One region of the Oceaniserpentilla sp. 4NH20-0058 genome, then DNA from elsewhere that is predicted to be linked to it. Evidence: predicted binding sites of a transcription regulator. Region 1 holds the regulator's gene; each other region holds the start of a gene.
The links. Region 1 encodes sigma-54, which starts transcription at its own class of promoters, with help from an activator protein. Its sites were predicted from a motif close to TGGCACNNNNNTTGCTNT; they were not measured.

Region 1 (8,127 bases):
CATTTTAGCCATTGGTAACGCCTTGGGCTCCAACATTACCAACGTTGGCCTAGTTTTAGGGATCACCGCTTTAATCGCCCCCTTGCCCATTCAGGGCAGAATGCTGAAAAAAGAAATCCCTATTTTGTTGCTTGTCACTGTCATCGCAGGCCTCGTGATTCAAGACATGCACCTTGGCTTTTGGGATGGGGTTGTCATGTTGATCTGCTTAGTGATCACCCTATTTTGGTTGTTTAACGAAACCAACGAACAAGAAATTAGCGGCCTAGATGAAGAAGAAGTAGAGGCTATTGAGCATACCTCCACTGCCAAAAGTATAATGTGGCTTGTGATAGGATTAGTGGCATTAATGATTAGCGCCAAACTGCTTGTTTGGGGTGCAGTGGAAGTGGCCCGTTATTTTGGCATCAGTGAACTAATCATTGGTTTAACCATTATTGCCATTGGTACTAGCCTACCTGAATTAGCCGCCAGCGTAGCCAGCGCATTAAAAGGCCATCACGACATTGCCATTGGTAATGTGGTGGGCTCTAACATATTTAACTTACTAGCAGTGATGCCCATTCCGGGTTTAGTGGCCGGCACCGATATTGGCTCAGAAGTTCTGTATCGAGATTATGGCGCCATGCTGGCCATAACCTTATTACTGATTGCTTTTATTTACAGCTTTCGTCGTAAAGGCCGTGTCGGACGCAGCGCAGGTAGCATTTTGTTATTGGCCTATGCTAGTTATTTAGGTCTATTAATTTTCCAAGCTTAATTTAAAACATAAGAATTATTATGAAATTTATAGATTCAGCTGTTCGTACCATTAAAGCCGAGCGAGATGCCGTTGATGGCATGCTTGGCAAGCTTAATCAAGCCATGTTCACTAAAGCCTGTGAGTTATTATTAAACTGTAAAGGCCGTATTGTCGTCACCGGCATGGGAAAATCAGGCCATATTGGCAATAAAATGGCTGCCACACTGGCCAGTACAGGCAGTCCAAGCTTTTTTGTTCACCCCGGTGAAGCGGCCCATGGCGATATGGGCATGATCACCGAGGATGACGTGGTCATCGCCCTTTCTAATTCAGGGGAATCCAGCGAAGTCACCACATTAATCCCTCTAATTAAGCGCTTAAATGTACCGTTAATTGCCATGACTGGTAATGATCAATCTACTTTAGCGCAAGCCGCTGATAGTCACTTAAACACAGGTGTTGATAAAGAAGCCTGTCCATTAGACTTAGCCCCAACCTCTTCAACCACTGTCACCCTAGTTATGGGGGACGCACTGGCTATCTCGCTTTTAGAAGCCCGTGGCTTTACCGCTGAGCAATTTGCCTTCAGCCACCCTGGTGGCAGCTTGGGTCGTCGATTATTACTAAAAGTAAAAACTATTATGCATGCCAATGGTCAAATACCTAAAGTAGCGCTAGGAACTCCCATTAAGGATGCATTAATGGAAATAACACAAAAAGGCCTAGGCATGACCACCGTCATCAATGAAGACGGTGCCCTTGCCGGTATTTTTACCGATGGTGACTTACGTCGAGCATTAGATAAAGACGTGGACTTTCATACAACCCCAGTAGAAAACGCCATGACCCAAAACTGCACCACCATTGACCCTGAAAAACTGGCTGCAGAAGCACTGCAAGTAATGGAAGAAAAAAAGATCAACGCACTGGTGGCCATGGAGCTTGGCAAGGTGGTTGGTGTGATTAATATGCACGATCTACTCAGAGCAGGTGTGTTGTAATGCGCAAGCGTTATATCGTCACAATTTTAACGGCACTAGCCATCGTGGCGTACATGACCTTGGATGATCGAAATGCATCTGATGAAATTATAATCGAATCCTTAACAGATCAAGAGCCTGATTACATCATCGAGGGGTTGAACTCAGAGTCTTTTGATGAACAAGGTAACCTCATCCAACAAATCGCTGCCCGCAAAGCCTCTCACTACCCTGCTGATGATATTACCCTACTTGAAGCTCCTGCCGTGCTATTGCATGAAAACAATCTTCCCAAATGGGGCATCAAGAGCAACCATGGTCAACTGATAAAAGATCAAAACCTATTGTTAGAAGGGGACGTTATTATTGTCCCCTTACAATCTACTGCAAACGATTTTAGCCTAACCACCGAAAGCTTAAATATAGACTTACAAGAAAAGATCGCAGACACTGATCAAACTGTACTAATTGAAAGCGATACAAGCGAATTAAGCGCCATTGGAATGACCATTTTATTAGACAAACAACTGGTTAATTTTAAGTCGCAAGTCAGAGGACGCCATGTACCTAAAGCACCTTAAAATATTTTTTAGTTTACTCCTATTAACTCAGTTAAGCTGGGCACTACCGGATGATCGCCAACAAGAAATTCGGATCGCCAGTGACCAAGCTTCTTTAGATAAGCTAAAAGGGGAAGTCATTTATTCCGGTAACGTAAAAATGCAACAAGGCTCATTGAATATTGAAGCCGAGAAAATCACACTCAAGCGCAGCCCTGATGGCATTTCAGAAATCATAGCCCAAGGTACCCCCGCTCGATATGAACAAATAATAAATGCTGATGACGGCAAAACCTTAGCCTACGGTGAAACCATTATTTACAATACACAAAGTGATCAATTAACGTTATTAAAACATGCAGGTTTAGAGAAACAGGGTAATGTATTCTCAGGCGAGAAAATTGTGTATTCAATAAACGAACAAAAAGTAAAAGCTGAAAGCCCACAAGAAGACACCCGTATTCACATGGTAATTCAGCCTAAACAGGACAAGGAATCCTAAATCCATGGCAAAATTGCAAGCTCAGAATTTAGCCAAAAGCTACGGGCCAAGACAAGTTGTTAAAGACGTTTCCATGTCCATTGAAAGTGGGCAGATTGTTGGATTACTTGGCCCAAATGGCGCGGGAAAAACCACCTGTTTTTACATGATCGTCAACTTAGTTGCCTCAGATAAAGGCCGTGTTTTAATTGACGACACCGACATCACCAATTTACCTATGCATGGCCGCGCGCAAAAAGGTATCGGCTACTTACCACAAGAAGCATCAATTTTTCGTAAGTTAACCGTTGCAAATAATATTATGGCCATATTAGAAACTCGCAAAGAATTGAGCCATACTGAACGTAAGGAAAAACTTGAAAAACTGTTAGATGAATTCCACATCCAACATATTCGAGACAGCTTGGGCATGGCCCTTTCAGGTGGTGAACGACGCCGTGTTGAAATAGCTCGTGCGCTTGCTGCAGAACCATCCTTCATACTTTTGGATGAACCCTTTGCAGGGGTTGACCCCATATCAGTGGGAGATATAAAAAGTATCGTAAAACAACTGAAGAAACGCGGTTTAGGTGTACTGATAACCGACCACAATGTTCGAGAAACCCTTGATATTTGTGAGAAAGCTTATATCGTGGGTAATGGTCACATTATCGCAGAAGGTTCTGCTGAAGATGTTTTATCAAATCAGCAAGTCAAAGATATTTATTTAGGTGATGACTTTAAGTTGTAATCTTGTATATTCAGGGTAACAAGTCAAAGTGACATGGGATTAAGCAGTATTATATGAAAGCCTCGCTCCAACTTAAAATGGGTCAGCAGCTGACCATGACTCCTCAGCTGCAACAGGCCATCCGTTTACTTCAGCTTTCTACCCTAGATCTGCAGCAAGAAATTCAAAACGCTCTGGACTCAAACCCTTTGCTCGATGTAGATGAAGAGTTTGAAGGCGATGCCAATCAAGACATCAACTCACAAAGTGAAGACAAACAAGAAACTACCCAACCAGTAGAAGAAACCCAATCGGATGAGCCAACCGCCGCCGATGACTGGAATGAAAACATTCCGGACGAACTGTCTACCGACAGTGAATGGGACGATACTTGGCAAGCCTCCGCTGCCCCTACATCCATGACAGAAAGCCACTCAGGCTCATCATCTGGTGATGATTTTGACATGGATAGCCGAAACGGCAGTACTGATGATCTACGTGATCACCTATTATGGCAGCTTAACCTAACTCCTATGTCAGAAAACGATCACCTAATTGCCATCAACATCATTGAAGGTGTGGACGATGACGGCTACTTAAAAGTTGATCTTGAAGACATTGTTGGGTCATTAAACCCAGAGCTTGAAATTGAACTAGACGAAGTAGAAGCCGTATTACATTTACTCCAACAATTTGAGCCTAGCGGTGTATGTGCCCGTGATTTACAAGAATGCTTATCACTGCAACTGCGCCAACTACCCATTGAAACACCATGGTTGCCATTAGCTCAAACCTTAATCGATCAATACATCGACTTATTAGGCTCTAAAGATTACGCAGCACTTATGCGTAAATTAAAAGTCAAAGAAGACGAGCTAAAAGTGGTTATTCGAGGCATACAAGAATTAAATCCACGCCCAGGCTCACAAATTGATCCACAAACCAGCGAATACGTCATACCTGATGTTATGGTTCGTAAAATCAAAGGTGAGTGGCGTGTTGAATTAAACCCTGAAATTGCCCCTAAATTGCGCATCAATGACCACTACGCATCAATGGTGAAGCGCGCTGACAGCAGCGCAGACAACAATTTCATCAAGGATCACTTACAGGAAGCCCGCTGGTTTCTTAAAAGCTTACAAAGCCGTAACGAAACCTTGCTTAAAGTGGCCATGAAAATCGTTGAGTATCAACAAGACTTTTTAGAACAAGGGGATGAAGCAATGAAACCCTTGGTTCTGCATGACATTGCCGAGGCAGTAGGCATGCATGAATCCACCATTTCTCGTGTTACCACTCAAAAATACATGCATACACCGGCCGGTATTTTCGAGTTGAAGTACTTTTTCTCTAGCCATGTGAGTACCACCAGTGGTGGAGAGTGCTCATCAACCGCAATTAGAGCTATGATTAAAAAGCTCATTTCAGTCGAAAGTGCTAAAAAGCCTTTAAGCGACAGCAAAATTGCCAACATGTTAGAAGAAGAAGGCATCAAGGTTGCACGTAGAACTGTAGCCAAGTACCGTGAGGCGATGCACATTCCACCGTCAAACGAACGGAAACGCTTGGTTTAGCCATTAGTATATGGCGAATAAACGAGTTTTCGCCGATAAACTATTTATTAGATTATCAGCATATTCACGCACTCTGGAACTGGAGTGCCGACAGTAGGAGCCATCTATGCAAATTAATATCAGCGGCCATCATGTTGAAGTGACTCAATCCTTAAAGGATTACGTTCAGTCTAAAGTGGAAAAGCTTGAGCGTCACTTTGATAACATAACCAATGTACAAGTCACCCTGACCGTAGAAAAGCTCGCCCAAAAGGCAGAAGCCACCATCCATGCTGCTGGCGCCGATTTACACGCCAACGCAGATAGCGAAGACATGTACACCGCTATCGACAGCATGACGGATAAACTAGACCGCCAACTGCTTAAGCACAAAGAAAAGATGGTTAATCACCGTCATGGAAATAACCACTGATTCAATATGACTTCAAGTATTTCAAATATTCTTAATCTTGAGCGCACCCAATTGGGTGCGCACTGCAGTAGTAAAAAGAAACTCATTCAGCATGTTAGCCAGTTTTTAGCATCCAACATTGAGGACGCTCAGGCTGATGACATCTATGAACGACTCATTACAAGAGAAAAGCTGGGAAGCACCGGCATCGGAGAGGGCATCGCCATTCCCCACTCTCGCTTAGAAGAATGTATCGACACGGTAGGCGCACTATTTATTTTAGATGAGCCCATCGACTATGACGCCATTGATCGTCAGCCCGTTGATATTGTGTTTGTGCTTTTAGTGCCCGCCGAAGCCACCGAGCAGCATTTACAGACCCTCAGTATGCTTGCACAAAAATTCAGCAAAGAAACCTATCGAGAGCAACTTCGCTCAGCAAAAAGCCAACGTGAACTTTACCAGCTCGCCACCGCATAAATAAAAGGTTTAATTATGAAACTCGTGGTCATAAGTGGTCGTAGTGGTTCAGGGAAAAGTACCGCCCTTGATCTATTAGAAGATCTTGGGTTTTATTGTATCGATAACCTACCAGTGGCTTTACTGCAAAACCTACTGGATCAAATACAGAGCGAATCATCACAACTTACCAGTGTTGCCGTAAGCATTGATGCGCGCAACAATCAAACTGACCTAGCTAACTTTTCCATTATTCTTGATAAACTTGACCGCAAGCAATGCGAACTAGAAATCATCTATCTGGATGCCCACACAGACACCTTATTAACCCGCTTCAGTGCCACCAGACGAAAACACCCATTAACAGGGCCAGATGTACCGTTACTGGATGCCATTGAGCGCGAAAAAGCTCTGCTTCACAACCTCGCCGATTTAGCGGACTTAACCGTCGATACCACTCACCTATCCATGCATCAATTAAGAAGCTTAATTAAAGAAAGAGTGGTCCAAAAACAAGAAAATGAAATGTCATTGTTGTTTGAATCATTTGGTTTCAAACACGGCATACCTAAAGATAGTGACTTAGTGTTCGATGTACGCTGCCTACCTAATCCCTATTGGGACCCAAGTTTGCGTCAATACACAGGACAAGACGTAAAAATACAAACATTTTTAAAAGATGAAGACTCCGTCAATAAGATGTTCAATGACATACAAGGGTTCTTACAAAACTGGTTACCTGAATTTGAAGCTAATAATCGCACCTATATGACAGTCAGTATTGGCTGTACTGGCGGACAACACCGAAGTGTGTATATGGCTGAACGGCTTTTTAACGCCTACCAAGAGATTTACCCAAATGTTCAAGTACGTCACCGCGAGCTCAATCAATAATACGCTGAATTCCATGCGCTAACGCTGGACATCAACTCATTTGCTGGATATGGTAAGTCATTACTCATTTTTACACCTACTATCATGCTTGAAAACTCTGCAACAATAATAAATAAACTGGGTTTGCACGCACGCGCCGCCGCTAAGTTGGTATCCACCGCATCCGCGTTTTCCAGTAAAGTTAAAATTAGCTTCAATGGGAAAGAAGTAGACGGAAAAAGCATTATGTCCGTGATGATGCTAGCAGCCAGCCAAGGCTCTGAAGTTCTATTAAAAGTTAATGGCGATGACGAACAAGCGGCCATGGATGCATTAATAGAGTTAATTAACGACTTCTTTGGTGAAGGCGAATAACCTTTCCTCTCAATAAAACCTCAAATAAATCAGCTCACTAGGCTACACTTTTTAAACAAGGGGTCGTAGCCTGATACTCGCTTTATCGGTACAATCAACCCCTGATCTAAAGGGAACCCACTATGGCTAGGGGCGAACATAAGCACAATAAACTTGTCCATCTAGGTGCCGCTCTAGAAAGCGGTGCTTTGGCACAAGTGCGCCGTATCCTAAATAGTGATTTACAACCTGCCGATGTTGCCCACCTGCTTGAATCATCCCCCCCAAAAGAGCGTAATTTACTTTGGGACTTAATTGATGAAGAAAATGAAGGTGAAGTTCTTCAACACCTGAATGATGAGCTGCAAAGCTGGTTATTGAACCGAATGAGTGTTGAAGAAGTGGCCAACGCCATGTCTGACTTAGATACAGACGACGTGGCCGATTTACTTCAAATACTGCCTCATACAGTGACCCAAGAAGTCCTTACCACAATGGACTCACAAGACAGAGCGCGTATTGAAGCGGTTCTGTCTTATCCTGAGGACAGTGCCGGTGGTCTGATGAACACAGACACTGTAACGGTACGTCCAGATATTACGCTGGAAGTGGTATTACGTTACTTAAGGCGTCACCGCTCCCTTCCTGACATGACAGATAACTTATTAGTAGTAAACCGTCGCGATGAATTTATTGGTGTTCTTCCTATCAATAAAATTTTGGTCAGTGATGGCGATACCACTGTTCGAGAAATAATGAACACCGATGTCATTACTATCTCAGCGGATATGCCAGATACCCAAGTTGCACAGTTATTTGAACGTCACGATTTAATCTCAGCGCCGGTTGTAGATGAAAAAACATACAAGCTGTTAGGACGTATCACCATTGATGACGTGGTTGATGTTATCCGTGAAGGAGCTGACCACTCATTAATGAGCATGGCAGGTCTTGATGAAGACGAAGATACTTTTGCACCCGCA
Region 2 (8,127 bases), on a different contig from region 1:
AACAAAACCAATGGCTCAAATCCAAGCCGTTAAACGTCGAAGAATTAAAAGGTAAAGTGTTATTAGTGGATATTTGGACCTTTGCCTGCTGGAACTGCTACCGCAGCTTTCCTTGGCTCAACCAATTAGAAGCCTCACTGCATAACCAAGATTTTCAAGTAATTGGCATTCACACACCTGAGTTCGATTACGAGAAAAAGCGCAGTGCGGTACTGGCTAAAATGAGTGAGTTTGAACTTGATCATCCGGTTATGATGGATAACGACTTTAAATACTGGAAACGCCTTAACAACCAATATTGGCCCACTTACTATTTAGTCGATAAAAAAGGCATGGTGCGCTATCGCTTTATAGGTGAAACCCATGCAAATACCAATAAAGCCGCACAAATTAGTTCAGCTATCGCAATACTACTAAAAGAATAGCGCCAATTTCGCAACAATCCGTTATATAGACATGATTGCCACCATGGTTTATGTTGCGTTCACAAAATAAAAATAAGAGATACAACATGTCATCTGAACACTTTGATGCACTCATCATAGGTGCAGGTTTGTCTGGCATCAGCATGGCTTGCCATTTAAAACAACAGTGCCCTAATAAATCCTTTGCCATTTTAGAACGTCGCCAAGCCATCGGTGGTACTTGGGATTTATTCCGTTATCCGGGAATTCGCTCCGACAGTGACATGGCCAGTTTTGGTTTTGATTTTCGCCCTTGGGATGGTTTAAGTGTATTAGCCAATGGTGGCGATATTCGTGAATATATTAATGAAACTGCTCGCGAATTTGAAGTGGATGGCAAGGTTCATTTTGGATTAAAAACCACCCAAGCAAACTGGGATAGCCAACAAAATATATGGCAAGTGACCACCATCAACGAAGCCACTCAAGAAACCATTCAATATACCTGTGACTTTTTAATACCCTGTACCGGATATTACAATTATGATCAGGGTTTTCTACCTGAATTTAAGGGCTATAACGACTTTAAGGGTGACATAATTCATCCACAAAAATGGCCAGAGAATTTAGATTACGCCGAAAAAAATGTCGTCATCATTGGTAGTGGTGCCACAGCGGTAACATTAGTGCCCGCCATGGCCGATAAAACCAAACACATCACCATGTTACAGCGTTCCCCTTCTTATGTGTTTACCGTTCCCTCCATTGATAAATTTTCCGGATTATTGAAGAAGTTTCTACCTAACAAAGTGGTGTTCTCATTTGCGCGTAAGCGTAATATTTTTTTACAGCGAACTTTTTTTAAAGCAGCAAAACGCTGGCCAGAATTTATTCGTAAACTTGCTATTCGTGGGGTGAAACGTCAAACAAAAGGTAAAGTAGATTTAAACCATTTTAGTCCTAACTATAAACCTTGGGATCAACGCATGTGTGCGGTACCCGATGGCGATTTATTCAAAGCTATTTTAAATGGCCAAGCCAGTGTGGTCACAGACCATATTGATCACTTTACAGAAACAGGAATTCAACTGAAATCTGGTAAGCATCTTGATGCCGATATAATCGTTACCGCTACTGGCTTAAACATTCAGTTATTAGGAGGTATGAGTCTCTATAAAGACGGACAAAAAGTCGAATTAAATAATTTAATGACATACAAAGCTGTACTAGCTGAAAACATGCCAAACATTGCTTGGATTTTTGGTTATACCAATTCATCTTGGACGTTAAAAGCAGATATTTCTGCTGCTTATGTATGCCGATTATTTAACTACATGGATGAAAATAATTTTTGTGTGGTCGTTCCAGAAAACAAATCCGAACAAAGCTTAGACGAAACCATTATGGATGATATGCAATCAGGCTACATTCAAAGAGCCAAAGATGTTCTACCAAAACAAGGTGCTAACCACCCTTGGCGTGTTTTAAATAAATACGAAGTGGACAAACAAACTCTGACTCACGACCCAATTGAAGATGGTATCGTGAAATTTTATACAAAAAACCAAACCGCTCAGCAAACTGATTTAACCAAAGCCAGTTAATCCACACTGGCTTTTGCTAAATCATCCATCATGGCTTTTAAAAAACGTGCTGCTTCACCGCCGGTGACGGCACGGTGATCAAACGTCACAGATAACGGCAATATGGCATGCACCACGGGCTGCCTTTCAAACGCCACCACTTCGTCTCTTATGCCTCCTGCACCCACTATCGTCACCTGAGGCGGCAATACAACCGGATTAGCATGTTTACCCGCTAGAGTACCAAAGTTACTTAGAGTAATGGTGGCACCTTGCATTTCTTGTGGGGGGATTTTTCGGCTTTTCACTGCCGCTCGTAGCGCATCTAACCCTTCACGTAAATCGTCTAAACTGCGTTTAGAGATATTTCTAAGTACCGGTACAAACAGACCTTGTCCGGTATCCACTGCTATGCCTAAATCAATCTGTGTTAATAATCGTCTTGATAGTTGTTCCCCATCAAACCACACATTCATACTAGGCTCAGCTTCACATGCAACTGCAATGGCGTGAACCAAACGCATGGTTATGTCTTGCTGTGGATTGTCGCTTGTGAACCAAGCGTGAACATCCACATCATCATGTAATGTTACAGGCACGACTTGCGCATGGGAGGCGGCCATGTTTTTTGCCATGGCTTTACGTACCCCTTTTAGGGATTCACTATGGCCTTTATCAGAGTTCAGCTGCGCTGCTTTTTCTATATCATTTGCGGTGATTCGACCGTCTTCACCTGTGGCCTTAACATGAGTTAAATCAACCTCAAGCCGTTTAGCCAAGGCTCGAACACTAGGAGTGGCTTTGATAGCTGCTTGATTCTGTTGGTTATGGGCACTGCCAACTATGAAGTCATCTTTGCTTTCTTGTTTTGCACCTAACGATAAGTCACCAACCACTGTACCAGAGTCGTCTTTCTCTCCTTCGTATTCTACTAACGGCTCGCCTATGTGTACCACATCCCCTGCTTCTCCAAACAACGCACAAATCACACCGGATTGGGGAGAAGGTACTTCAACAATGGCTTTGGCGGTTTCTACACTGACCATAAGCTGATCTTCTTTTATGCTGTCGCCTACTTTTACATGCCATTCAACAATTTCGGCTTCGCTTAAACCTTCACCTAAATCAGGTAATTTAAAATATTTCATTAGGCTTCCTTTTATTGAAAATTTTTATTGGTTCATGCTTTTTGATGGGTTACGGCATTCATGTGACTCAGGCCTAACCCATCCTACATATCTCTAATACATTAATTTTTGACAAGGTCACTTCGTGGCTGATTTATTCAACACTTTGCTGGAGGGCATCTCTCATCTCCCAGTCCATATTCCACATCTTACATACATTACCCCAAACTCCTGCCTTACTCTTTAAAACACTTATCCACCGCCGCTACGATGTCATTACTGTTAGGCAAATAATAATGCTCGTTTTTAAAATACGGCATGTGCGTATCAAAGCCTGTTACTCTTTGTACGGGTGACAATAAATTTAAAAAACATTTTTCACTTATTTGTGCGGCGATTTCTGCACCAACACCAAATGAGCGGGCCGCTTCATGGACAATGACACAACGGCCAGTGCTCACAACCGATGCGATTATAGTGCGCATGTCCAAAGGTTTAATGGTGGCCACATCAATCACTTCTGCTGAAATCCCTTTTTCAGCCAGTTTATCCGCCGCTTCTAACGTGTCTGCAATGCACGCTCCCCAACTAATTAAGCTCACGTCTGTGCCTTGGCGCAAGGTAAAACAGGTATCTAATGGTAATGCTTCTCCATTGTTATTAATGGTTTGTTTGCTACCACGATAAATCCGCTTTGGCTCTAAAAACACCACAGGGTCAGGATTACGAATGGCCGCTAACAGCAAACCATAAGCCCGTGCTGGGGAGGATGGAATCACCACACGAATACCCGGTGTGTGTGCAATGAGTGCTTCGGTACTTTCGCTATGGTGTTCAGGCGCATGTATGCCGCCGCCATAGGGCGCACGTAATACCATTGGGCAACTCATACGACCACGGGTGCGATTACGTAAACGAGCAGCATGACAAAATAAATGCTCAAACGCAGGAAATATGAAACCCATAAACTGAATTTCGGCCACAGGCTTTAAGCCCTGTGAAGCCATGCCTACGGTCATACCAGAGATAAGTGCTTCGGCTAACGGCGTATCCATTACCCGTTTAAATCCGAATTTTTCTTTTAATCCTGTGGTTGCACGAAACACTCCGCCATTGGTGCCTACGTCTTCACCAAGCACGACCACAGATTCGTCATGGTCCATTTCATAATGCAGCGCAAGGTTAACCGCTTCGAGTAAAACACTGTCAACTGGTTTTGATTGATTCATATTGTTAGCAACAGACATTATCTACCTCCACCTTAGTAAGACGATTGACGGGATAGTTTATCCGCCAATAAATCCAGTTGTTCATTCATAACCTCTGGCCAATCTTGATAGAGGTAATCGAACATACTTTCTGGTGTGTCTTTTTCCGTTTTTAAATACGTTTCAACGGCTTTATCTACTTCGTCACCACATTGGCTTTGCCATGATTGTTCTTTTTCGCTATCCCATAGTTTTAAATTCACTAACGCATTTTGCAGGCGCTTGATGGGTTCGTTTTTCCACGCTTCTTTTACTTCTTCATTAGGACGATAACGAGAAGCATCATCTGCCGTGGTGTGATCACACAAGCGATAGCTCATGGCTTCGATTAATGTGGCCCCTTTGTGTTGTTGGGCACGCTGACGAGCCTCTAACATGGCTTGGTAAATAGCTAACACATCATTACCATCCACTTGCACGCCATAAATACCCGCTCCAATGGCTTTTTGCGCAAGAGTGGGCGCGCCGCATTGAATTTCCCGCGGAACCGATATGGCGTATTGGTTATTATTCACTAACACCACCATGGGTAATTGCCACGCCCCCGCTACATTTAACGCTTCAAAAAAATCCCCTTTCGAGGTACCACCATCCCCTATGGTCGTTACGGCGAGTTGGTCTTGGTTTTTAATTCTAAGGGCAGCGGCTGCGCCTGCAGCATGGGTAATTTGAGTGGCGATAGGCACGCAAACAGGGAAGTCTTGCTGAGGCCCTTTGGCCGAACCACGTTCATCGCCGCCCCAATATAAAAGTAGGTCACTCATTTCATGGCCACGCAGTAAATGGGCTCCATGATCACGATAATACGGCACAAATACATCGTCTTTTTGCAGTGACATTCCAATGGCCACACCAAATGCTTCTTGCCCTAGGCTCGATGGATATGTGCCCATTTGCCCTGTACGCTGTAATGCAATGGCTTTTGAATCAAACACGCGAGTGCGCACCATGTTTTTATACGATTGCACCAGCCATTCATCACTGGCAAAGTCAGGACGCTCGCTTAGCCAATTGCCTTCAGCATCTAAAAATTGAATTTTCTGCAGACTAAAATCCATAAAATGGGAGTGGCCTTGCTCGGCTACATACGGTTGATTTAGTGCTTTCATACTGCCTCCTGAATCCAATCACGATGTTGGTTTGAGCCATACAATATTTGTTCGGCCATTTCGTTAGCAATAAAGTTACACGGTGCATTTTTTTGTTTAGAAAGCACAAAGATTTTATTGAGGGTGTCTTTGAGTTTATGAATTTCCCTTTCGATTTCTTTATGGCCCATACCTCGAAAACAAGAAGACGCAAACACTAGCCCCCCACTATTAATCACATAATCGGGCGCGTATAAAATGCCCATGTCATGAAGTGTTAAAGCAAGTTCATCTTGGGCCAATTGATTATTTGCACATCCGGCGATGATTTTACAATTGAGTTTTCCGACGGTTTCCGCATTAATGGCACCACCTAATCCACAGGGGCTATACACATCACAAACCTGAGAGTAGATATCATCAACTGAAACCACTTTTGCGTTGAACAACTGCTGGGCTAACTGTGTTTTTTGCTCATCCACATCACATACAATAAGTTTGCATCCTGCTTTATGTAGGTGATCTGCTAGCGCAAACCCTACATGCCCTAACCCTTGAATTGCGACTGTAACCCCAGAAAGTGATTGGTTCATTTTAAACCGAACTGCGCATTCAACCCCCAATAACATGCCATAGGCAGTTGAAGGTGAAGGGTCTCCAATATTGCTAGAGCTGCTGACAAATGTGGTTTGTGCGCGCATGACATCCATATCACTCACTTGCGTACCACTGTCCATCGCACTGATGTATCTTCCACCCAGTGTTTCTACAAATTGGCCAAATAATTTGAATAAATGCTCACGATCAAACTCCCCTTGGGGTTTCATAATGACCGCTTTACCACCCCCATGAGGCACGCGAGCTAAGGCTGCTTTGTAAGTCATGCCTTTTGCTAAACGCATGGCATCTTCAATGGCATCTTGCTCACTGCTGTATTCAATGAAGCGACAACCACCCAGTGCGGGGCCTAAACGTAGATTATGTAATGCCACAACAGCATTAAGAGATTCTTTCTGGCAAAAGTGCAGCTCTTGCACAGAATGGGCGTGCATAGATGAAAACATCAGTCGATCTCCCTTGTGAGGCTTACGACAACATGTAAAAAGTAACAGGGTTAGCTGTGTATCCCTTTTGGGGATACTTTGAGTTTAGCTAAAATAAACCGGAAAAGTACGGCAAAAACGGCCATACAAATGAAATACTTCTAAGCAGAGAATTATAAGATTTACAAAGAATATCAAGATGACCATAAAGCGAGGGGGAAGTAACCCTTTACCCATATCTAACCTGTAGCACAGGCCCTTCCCTAAAATACGTATCATTCATGATTTGTAAAACAATAGCAGCATCTTTAGGGTAAGCTTCACAAAACTGTAGTTTTGATACAACACACTGCTCATTCAAGTTCCTTTGTATTATGGGCGCACCTAAAAAGAAAGTTCACCTCCCATTTTTAGGGCACAGAAATTGCTCCATATAAATTAGCCAGTAAAACCTCAATTAATACAGGCATTTATAACAAAATGAGCCAACTAGATCTGAGCGAATTCATACAAAAACATACCTTAGGCAGTGAATTTACCGCTCAAGCCATAGAATATTTTGTGCCTTTAGCACAAGAATTGGCCAATCTGCACCAAAATAAACAACAGTCAATTATAGTGGGCATTAACGGTGCGCAAGGTTCAGGAAAGAGTACGCTCTCTGAGCTACTGGTTGAAATTTTAGAGAGAAAATACAAGCTAAATGCTGTCACATTATCATTGGATGACTTTTATTACCGTCGCGATGAGCGAAAACAGCTAGCAAACTCAATACACCCCCTATTGGAAACTCGAGGTGTGCCGGGAACCCATGATGTTTCGCTCGCCAATGAAACATTGAATGCACTGGTGCACCACAATGGACCAGAAAGTACCTTTATTCCGAGATTCAACAAAGCCATAGATGATCGCTACGAGCAATCACAATGGAGTGAAGTGACACAAGCACCAGACATTATCATTTTTGAAGGCTGGTGCGTGGGTGCTATTGCTCAGCAAGCGGAGGAGCTTAAGGCTCCGGTTAACTCACTGGAAACCAATGAAGATAAAGATGCCATCTGGCGCAGCTACGTTAATTTGCAATTAACTGAGCAATATCAAACACTATTTGATCGTTTTGATTGTACCGTCATGTTGCAAGCACCTAGCTTCCAATGTGTATTCAAATGGCGACTAGAACAAGAAGAAAAACTCATAGCCAGCTTAGGTGATGCGAATAAGGCTCGAACTATGTCACCTGAAGCCATCGAACGTTTTATTCAGCACTACCAACGCATCACTGAGCACGTGTTAAATACACTACCAAACACGGCTGAATATGTTTTCAAATTAAACAGTAATAGAAAAATTGAGGCACGGGTTAAGGCCAATGGGTTTAATCCGTTAAATGTAAACGCACTGATTTTTACTGACCTTGATGGCTCATTACTCGATCACCATACATACTCCCATGATGCAGCAATCAGCACGTTAGAGTTTTGCCAGCAAAATTCCATTGCTGTTATGCCTTGCAGCAGTAAAACACAACATGAAATAGAGCAACTTCGCCGAGTATTGAATAATCACCACCCTTTTATAATTGAAAATGGTGCCGCTGTTTTTATTCCCATTGGA
Region 3 (8,127 bases), on a different contig from region 1:
GGATTGATTGACTCCTTGGCTATACAAGCTGACGCTTTTTTCAGTGTCACTAAACCAATTATAAAATTGAGTTAGATCGTCAGGACTGACACCCAAAATGGTACTTAAATTTTGAATATCACTTGAGCTTTTTTCGGCTTGCTCAAGTGCGGCCTCAAGCCCATCACAGTGTTGCTCTACGTATTCGTGATTAATTTTATTGTGCTGATGTAAATGATTTAACAGACCGTTAAATAACCAAACGTCTGAACCTAAGTTAATGGGTAAATGTAAATCAGCAATGTCACAAGTTTGCGTGCGACGGGGGTCGATCACCACTACTTTTACATTGGGGTTGGCTTCTTTATAGGCTTTGATGCGCTGAAATAAAACCGGGTGGCACCAAGCGGTATTGCTGCCCACCAAGGTAATGAGTTCGGCTTTTTCAAAGTCTTCATAGCAACCGGGTACGGTATCTAAACCAAATGCACGTTTGTGCCCCACCACAGAAGACGACATACATAGGCGGCTGTTGGTGTCGATATTGGCGCTACCAATGTAGCCTTTCATTAATTTGTTTGCAGCGTAATAGTCTTCAGTGAGTAGCTGACCTGACACATAAAATGCAACGGAGTCTGGGCCGTGTTCTTCTATGATTTTTTTGAAACCTTGCGCAACGGTATCTAAGGCGTTATCCCAAGTAGCGATTTGATTATTAATGTGCGGTTCTAATAGGCGCTCATTTAAACCGACGGTGTGACCCAGTGCGCTGCCTTTTGAGCACAAGCGACCGTGATTAGCAGGGTGGTTTGTAAGGCCTTGAATTTCAACTTGACGAGTGGTGTGATTGATTTTTGCTTCAATACCACAACCCACTCCGCAGTAAGCGCAAGTCGTCGAAACTGTGGTTTGTTCATCAGCTGATGAGGAGGTAATCATTTCCATTAGTGCTCACCTTGCTGAAATTTCGCTTGTTCTTCACATAGTGCTCGGCCAAACATTAGGTATGGGCGAATTTCAGTTAAATCTGTTTTGTTATCTAACAGCTCGTTATAGAAGCTGCCTTCAGCGGTTTCACCGTACATGACGGCACCAATTATTCGGTTGTTTTCAATGACTAACTTTTTGTATATTTGTTTTTGCTTATCTCGATAATATAGGAATTCACTCTTTTCGGTGCCCAAAAAGTTGCCTACCGAAAATAAGTTAATGCCAGTTACTTTTAATTTAGTGGCCGTGGGCAGGCTTTGAAATTGTGCTACGCCATGTTCACTAAAATGATTGGCCAGTACATTGGCTTGATCATAAAGCGGGGCAACTAAACCAAATGTGCCGCCGCGGTGTTGAATACATTCACCTAGTGCATAAATACTTGGGTCGTAAGTTTGTAATGTGTCAGATACAACAATGCCTTTTTCGCAGTATATGCCTGCTTCTTGCGCCAGTTGTATGTTGGGGCGAATACCTATGGCCATGATAACTAAATCCGTTTCTAGTGCGGAGCCATCTTCAAATACGATGGATGTTACATCACCTTGCGGATTACCTAAAATGGCTTTGGTATTAGCATTCATTTTAAAGGATAAGCCTCTCGAAGAGAGTTCTTCTGTAAGCAGCTGGCCTGCTTCTTGATCGAGCTGGCGGTTTAATGGTACGGCGTTATTGTGTACAACGGTTACATCCATGCCTCGTCCGCTTAATCCCATGGCGGCTTCTAAACCTAATAAGCCTGCACCAATAACCACCGCTTTACGCTTGGTTTTGGTGGCTGAAATCATTTTTTCCACGTCACTGATATCGCGAAAACTCATGACGCCGTTTAGTTGGTTGCCTTCGATGGGTAATATAAAAGGTTTTGAACCGGTGGCGATAATGAGTTTGTCGTAAGGCGCTTGTGTGCCATCTTTTGCGATAACGGTTTTATGAATGCGATTAATTTCTACGACGGCTTTTTCTTCACCAGCATGTAGCGTAATGCCATTGTCTTGATACCACTGTCGATCAAAAATCATGATTTCAGTTAATGATTTTTCCCCCGCTAGTAATGGGGATAACATGATGCGGTTGTAGTTGCCATAGGGCTCATTGCCAAATACCGTGATGTTATATTGCTCAGGGCATGATTTCATCAGCTCTTCAAGCAATTTGGCTCCGGCCATGCCATTGCCGATTAATACTAAATTGGCTTTCATATGCTCACTTTAATATGTGTGACAGCTGAGTATAGCAAACCTCATACCGTAACTTTTAGTTCTATTTATTTACTTCATATATTGTGAAACAGAGGTTATTAGACACAATACAAATTTAATAAGGGTGAAGATGTTAACGTAACCTACCAAGTATCAGATAAAAAAAGGGGCCATCGTCTTAGGCGTACGATGGCCCAAAGGGTCTCTATCTTAAGCGATGCTTAATTTTACGGTTTACCCAAAGGGCTTTGGTAAAATGCCACATTGTTTAAGTCGGTGGTGTGGCTGTTAAACAGCCACCAGTACGCGATTACCTTCTACCTTAGTTGGGTAGGCAGTTACGCTGACTGTTTCATCTTCTAAGCACTCGCCTGTGTCTAGGCAGTAGTGCTGTTTGTATAGGGGGCTGGCCACGGTTAAGCGGCCTTTGATATCACTGATTAAGCCACGGCTTAGCACGTTGGCTTTACCGATAGGATCAAAGTTGCTGATGGCAAATACAGTGCCTGAGGCAGCAGGGCGAAAAATCGCCACTTGCTGGTCATTGATTAAAGCACATACACCAGTATCTAGGTTGATGTCATTTAGGGCGCATACGTCGATATAATTACTCATGATCAATCCTTAGCTGATGGCGATTAAGTTTTCTTTTTTCATTCGCTCTTCTTCAGTAGCAGGGCGAAGTTGTCCACGTTCTTTCACATATTGCAGATTCTCATCGGTTTTATCTGCATTGATGAAGTGGCTAAAGCGTTTTAGTTTTTCTGGTGATTCAATGGTGGTTTTCCACTCGCACTGGTAAGTACCTACAACCGCATTCATTTGTGATTCAAGCTCTTCAGCCATGCCTAGGCTGTCTTCAAGTACTACTTCTTTCAGGTAGTCTAAGCCGCCTTCAAGGTTATCCATCCATACACTGGTACGTTGTAAGCGGTCGGCGGTTTTCACATAGAACATTAAGAAGCGATCGATGTATTTCACCAAGGTTTCTTTATCTAAATCTATTGCTAATAGGTCTGTGTGACGAGGCTTCATACCACCGTTACCGCACACATATAAGTTCCAACCTTTTTCGGTGGCGATCACACCCACGTCTTTCGATTGAGCTTCGGCGCATTCACGGGTACAACCAGAGACCGCAAATTTTATTTTATGCGGCGCACGTAAACCCTTGTAGCGGTTTTCTAATTCAATGGCCAAGCCAACGGAGTCATCAACACCAAAACGACACCAAGTTGAGCCCACGCACGATTTAACGGTACGCAATGATTTACCATAGGCGTGTCCCGTTTCAAAACCAGCATCGATTAAACGCTTCCAGATATCCGGTAGTTGATGAAGCTGAGCACCAAACATATCCACACGCTGACCGCCGGTTAATTTGGTGTATAAGCCGTAATCTTTTGCAATTTGACCAATGGTGATTAAACCTTCTGGTGTAACTTCACCACCAGCCATACGCGGCACCACAGAGTAAGTACCATCTTTTTGCATGTTACCTAGGAAGATGTCATTGGTGTCTTGTAGACCAATGTTTTTATCGGCTAGAACGTATTCGTTATAAACAGAGGCGAAGATGGAGCCGGCAAGTGGCTTACAAATTTCACAACCATGACCTTTACCGTGTTTTTCCAATAGTTCCGCAAACGATTGAATGCCTTCGATGCGAATAATGTTGTATAGGTCCTGACGGGTGTAAGCAAAGTGTTCACAGATGTCTGTGTTGACTTCTACACCAAGGTTAGTCAGCTCGGCGTTCATAACCTGTGTCACAAGAGCGGTACAACCACCACATGCCGTTGCTGCTGCGGTGGCGGCTTTTACATCCCCTATGGTTTGTGCGCCGTCTTGTACGCTGCAACAAATAGCCCCTTTTGATACGTCGTTACATGAACAAATTTGCGCTGTATCTGGTAAGGCATCCACACCTAATGTTGGTTTTTCTGCACCATCCAGAGAAGGCAGGATCAGAGCTTCTGGCGTTTTTGGTAATTCAATTTTATTTAGTGCTAGTTGTAGAAGGTTGCCGTAATCCTCAGCATCGCCAATCATGACGGCACCTAACAGGTGTTTTTTGTCTTCGCTTACTACGATTTTTTTATAAACTTGGTTTACTTCATCTGTGTAGGCGTAGCTAAGAGCCCCTTTAGTGCGTGCATGGCAATCACCGATGGAGGCTACATCTACACCCATTAATTTTAGTTTGGTGCTCATGTCAGCACCTTCAAAAGTAGCATCGCCACTTTGAGATAAGTGCTGCGCAGCCACTTTAGCCATGTTGTAACCTGGTGCTACTAGGCCGTAGATCATGCCACCCCATAATGCACACTCACCAATTGCGTAGATGTTTTCATCAGAGGTTTGGCAGTGGTTATTAATTTGAATACCACCACGAGGACCAAGTTCAATATCACAGCGACGAGCAATGGCATCTTGAGGACGAATACCGGCGCTGAATAAAATCAAATCGGTTTCTAGGCTTTCACCATCGGCAAATTCCATTTTATGTTTGTGGCTGTCGCCGTCGGTGATGTTTTGTGTGTTTTTGTTGGTATGCACACGCACACCTAATTCTTGGATTTTGGTTTTTAGCAGGTTGCCACCGGCTTCGTCTACTTGTACAGCCATTAGGCGAGGGGCAAATTCTACAACGTGAGTTTCTAGACCTAAGTCTTTCAGTGCTTTTGCTGCTTCTAAGCCGAGAAGACCACCACCTACAACCACACCCACTTTAGAGCCTTTAGCGCCGGCTGTGATGGCTTCTAAATCTTCGATTGTTCTGTATACCAGACAGTTTTCACGCTCATGGCCGGGTACAGGCGGCACAAACGGATAAGAACCCGTTGCTAAGATTAATTTGTCGTAGCTTAGGATTTCACCTTTTTCAGTAGTAACGGTTTTGCCTTGACGGTCAATGTGTTCGGCTTTGCTATTTAGTTTAATGTTGATGTTGTTTTGCTCAAAGAACCCTTCGCTTACTAAGCTTAAGTCTTCGGCTGCTTTACCTGAGAAATAAGATGATAAGTACACTCGGTCATAAGCAGGACGAGGCTCTTCACAAAGAACAGTGATGTCATAATTTTGAGCCTGTTCTAAATCAACTAAACTTTCTAAAAATTTGTGGCCCACCATGCCGTTACCAATCACGATGAGGTTTTGTTTGTTAGTCATTTCTCTCTCCAAGCCGTATTTATGTGGCGGGCTAAGTTTTGTAATTTGTTTTTATTTAGCAATGCTCGTGCCAATAGCTTATCTTGTTGATTTATAAGGGTTTTATCTGGATTTGGTACAAATACCACGCACCGGATTGAAGATATTAGATGTTTGTGTTCTGCGGTGGTGCATGTGGTGTGATTGCGTCTGCTTTTTTGTGGTGCGCACGGGCGCGCCTAGATCATGGGGTTAGGTGAGGGTGTTGATTTAGGTGCATCTGAGTTTTTTACAATAATGAGCGCACAAGCCCATTGAATTAACTGGATTTTATACTTGTGCCCATATTCTATTAGAGCGCCGTAATGTCGTTTAATTGAGCTAGAAACTCCTCGGGGTAGGTAATGACGAAAATGATATTGATAATATGCTTGTGTTAATTGATGCATAACCATTCAAAATCATTGTAAGGTGCGTCTACCTATTTTTACCCCTTGGAATATTTACTTAGTGTACTAATAGTGGATTAGCTTGCTGACTTTAGCTTTTTGTTTTTATCTATCTCCTCATACAGTGCCGTAATATCATTCATTTGTTTGAGAATACTTTCGGTTGTCATAGAGATAACTAAGGGTGTGCTATTGCCTTTATCTAAAATCTTAAAACCTTGCTTTGAAAAATTCCACTGAGTCGAAACCTTTCTCAATTTGTGGTTTACAAAGTGCGTGTTATCAGGGCTGTGAATTAATTCTTCTAATGCAATGTCAAATTCGTGAATGGCTTGTTTTAGGCCGGAATCATAGCGGGCCACATTACCAGAAAGGCTAATTGCACTGTAAAGCTTGGCTATGCGTTGACTCAACATGCGTTGACGACCAGAAATGTTCACCCAGCGAGCACTGTCTCGCTCTGCGGTTTTTTCCAGCTCTTTTACCAATGCTTCACAGGCGGCTAATGTATTATCACTTAATACGAGAATATTTTCAGCGGTGAACTCATTAGAGTTTTTATTAAGTTCAGATTTGTATTGGTACCACTGAATCTCTATGCCTTTAAGAGTTGCTTCAACTTCGGCTGGAGAGCCAAGATGTATTGATGAGAATTCTGTTAAATCTTTTAAGTTATTTTCAAACTTATTAAAGCTTGCAATAAATTGTGCGTGGGCTTTTTCAGGTTGGATATCCATGGCTTTCAATAAATACGCTTTAGCCATACGTTGGCTGAGCATACGCAGTCGACCAGATTCGTTAATAGCTTGAGATAAGCTGTTGATTTCAGCAAAGCTTGGAATGGAAAAACTGCTAGCGATTAATGCGATGATTAAAATGAAGCTTTTCATTCTAATATCCTTTTAAATGATTTGGAAAAGGTACTGCTTTTTAGTGAAGAGTGGCGCAAGGCGCCACTCTCATTTCAATGTTACCGCGTTAGGTTCTAGAATTTAGCTGTGGCGGTTAGCCATACTTTGGTTGTATCAACTTTTGGCTTTGCAAGGTTTTCAGCAAAATCACTTGCAATATAGTGGGCTACTTTTAAGCTGGCACCATATTGACCAAACTTTTTAGCTGCCACAAAACCAAACTCATTACCTAATGGGTCACTGCCTTCAACAGAAGTGAAGTTATGATATTGCCCAACTAATTTCACACCTGATACTTTAGTTACAGCAGAAGCGTAAAGGTTTTGAATGCCGTTATTACCTGCACCAGTTAGGAAAGTGTCAGACCAACCATAGAATTTGTGGTTAGTACCTAGGGGTGTACCAAATGCAGCGGCACCATCATCGCTACCGAATGTTTCGATACCTATAGTGGCTTTTATATCTGCAATCTTTTTAGAGCCTGCAATATGGTAGTACAGAGATGAGAAGTCACCACCTGCGGCTGTGGTTTTATTTTGTGTTGCCAGTTCCGCTTCATATCCAAAACCTGAAGCTTTACCTACAGCTCGAATACCAAAAGTATCCAAATCTACGCCTGTGTTGGTTGCACCAGTAGCAGCATTGTAAACATCATCAATACCGTAATAGTAAGCAGTAGCGGCTAGATCATCGCTCACTTTGTATTTTGCATTTAATAAACTTATAGATTCTTCAGTGTTTGCATTTGTGATGAAGTTGCGGTTATTAGCAATTGCAGCAAAAATTATTAAGTTTTCTATAGATGTATTTTTGATCGAAACTGCATCAAAAGTTGCTTCATCTTGACGGAAGCCGACACCACCAACGTGACGCTGGTTATCTAAAAGAATACGCTGATTACCCAGTTTAACGGTAGAGTCAAAACCATTGTATTGTGCATATGCTTGGTTAAATTGTGTGGTTTCTTGGTCTAGAACTACGTTGTATTCAGTGTTTCCGTTTTCTTTGTCGTCAAAGTCATCTGTAATGTGAAATACGTTATCCCCTTCGATGACTACCGATACGCCAGCGTATTCGCCTGATTTAAAAGTAAGGCGAGATTTTAGAGTATTAGCAAGAGCAGCGTCTTTTGCGTTATCTAAGTCTGCTGACTCCGTACGGAAGCGGAAGTTTAAATCAACAGATGAGCCTTTTACGATGTCGTCAAAGCTTTCTGCGTGAACACTTACACTTGAGCTAAGGGCAAGGGCCGCAATGCTAGAAGCAAGTAGAGTCTTTTTCATTTTTAGTTACCTGTATTATTAATGTGAGTTTTAAATTAATAGTGTGTGAGTTTTTAAAAATATTTTTTGCATCAATATCCCTATAGAGCAACGCATATGCCAAGTTGGCGTTTTTTCATAAGAACTTATAAAAAATGTTGTCATGCACAATTGTGATTCAAAA

Region 2: ABWV45_RS10255 (HAD-IIB family hydrolase) is a predicted target of sigma-54. The motif match lies at 6,927-6,944, and genes of this name have one in related genera.
Region 3: nirB (nitrite reductase large subunit NirB) is a predicted target of sigma-54. The motif match lies at 5,398-5,415, and genes of this name have one in related genera.

What each region holds. Positions count from the first base shown of each region.
Region 1 covers NZ_BAABWE010000002.1:55,469-63,595, forward strand. Annotated here, with positions in the region: gene ABWV45_RS03415 (calcium/sodium antiporter) at 1-760, shown strand, start outside; gene ABWV45_RS03420 (KpsF/GutQ family sugar-phosphate isomerase) at 781-1,743, shown strand; gene lptC (LPS export ABC transporter periplasmic protein LptC) at 1,743-2,303, shown strand; gene lptA (lipopolysaccharide transport periplasmic protein LptA) at 2,284-2,784, shown strand; gene lptB (LPS export ABC transporter ATP-binding protein) at 2,789-3,514, shown strand; gene ABWV45_RS03440 (RNA polymerase factor sigma-54) at 3,568-5,067, shown strand; gene hpf (ribosome hibernation-promoting factor, HPF/YfiA family) at 5,174-5,479, shown strand; gene ptsN (PTS IIA-like nitrogen regulatory protein PtsN) at 5,486-5,938, shown strand; gene rapZ (RNase adapter RapZ) at 5,954-6,811, shown strand; gene ABWV45_RS03460 (HPr family phosphocarrier protein) at 6,896-7,165, shown strand; gene mgtE (magnesium transporter) at 7,288-8,127, shown strand, end outside.
Region 2 covers NZ_BAABWE010000007.1:36,074-44,200, reverse strand. Annotated here, with positions in the region: gene ABWV45_RS10285 (redoxin family protein) at 1-425, shown strand, start outside; gene ABWV45_RS10280 (flavin-containing monooxygenase) at 512-2,008, shown strand; gene ABWV45_RS10275 (dihydrolipoamide acetyltransferase family protein) at 2,005-3,135, opposite strand; gene ABWV45_RS10270 (alpha-ketoacid dehydrogenase subunit beta) at 3,351-4,361, opposite strand; gene pdhA (pyruvate dehydrogenase (acetyl-transferring) E1 component subunit alpha) at 4,376-5,491, opposite strand; gene ABWV45_RS10260 (Leu/Phe/Val dehydrogenase) at 5,488-6,534, opposite strand; gene ABWV45_RS10255 (HAD-IIB family hydrolase) at 6,994-8,127, shown strand, end outside.
Region 3 covers NZ_BAABWE010000006.1:14,058-22,184, forward strand. Annotated here, with positions in the region: gene ABWV45_RS09135 (nitrate reductase) at 1-924, opposite strand, end outside; gene ABWV45_RS09140 (NAD(P)/FAD-dependent oxidoreductase) at 924-2,171, opposite strand; gene nirD (nitrite reductase small subunit NirD) at 2,460-2,786, opposite strand; gene nirB (nitrite reductase large subunit NirB) at 2,796-5,342, opposite strand; gene ABWV45_RS09155 (type IV pili methyl-accepting chemotaxis transducer N-terminal domain-containing protein) at 5,848-6,660, opposite strand; gene ABWV45_RS09160 (alginate export family protein) at 6,756-7,964, opposite strand.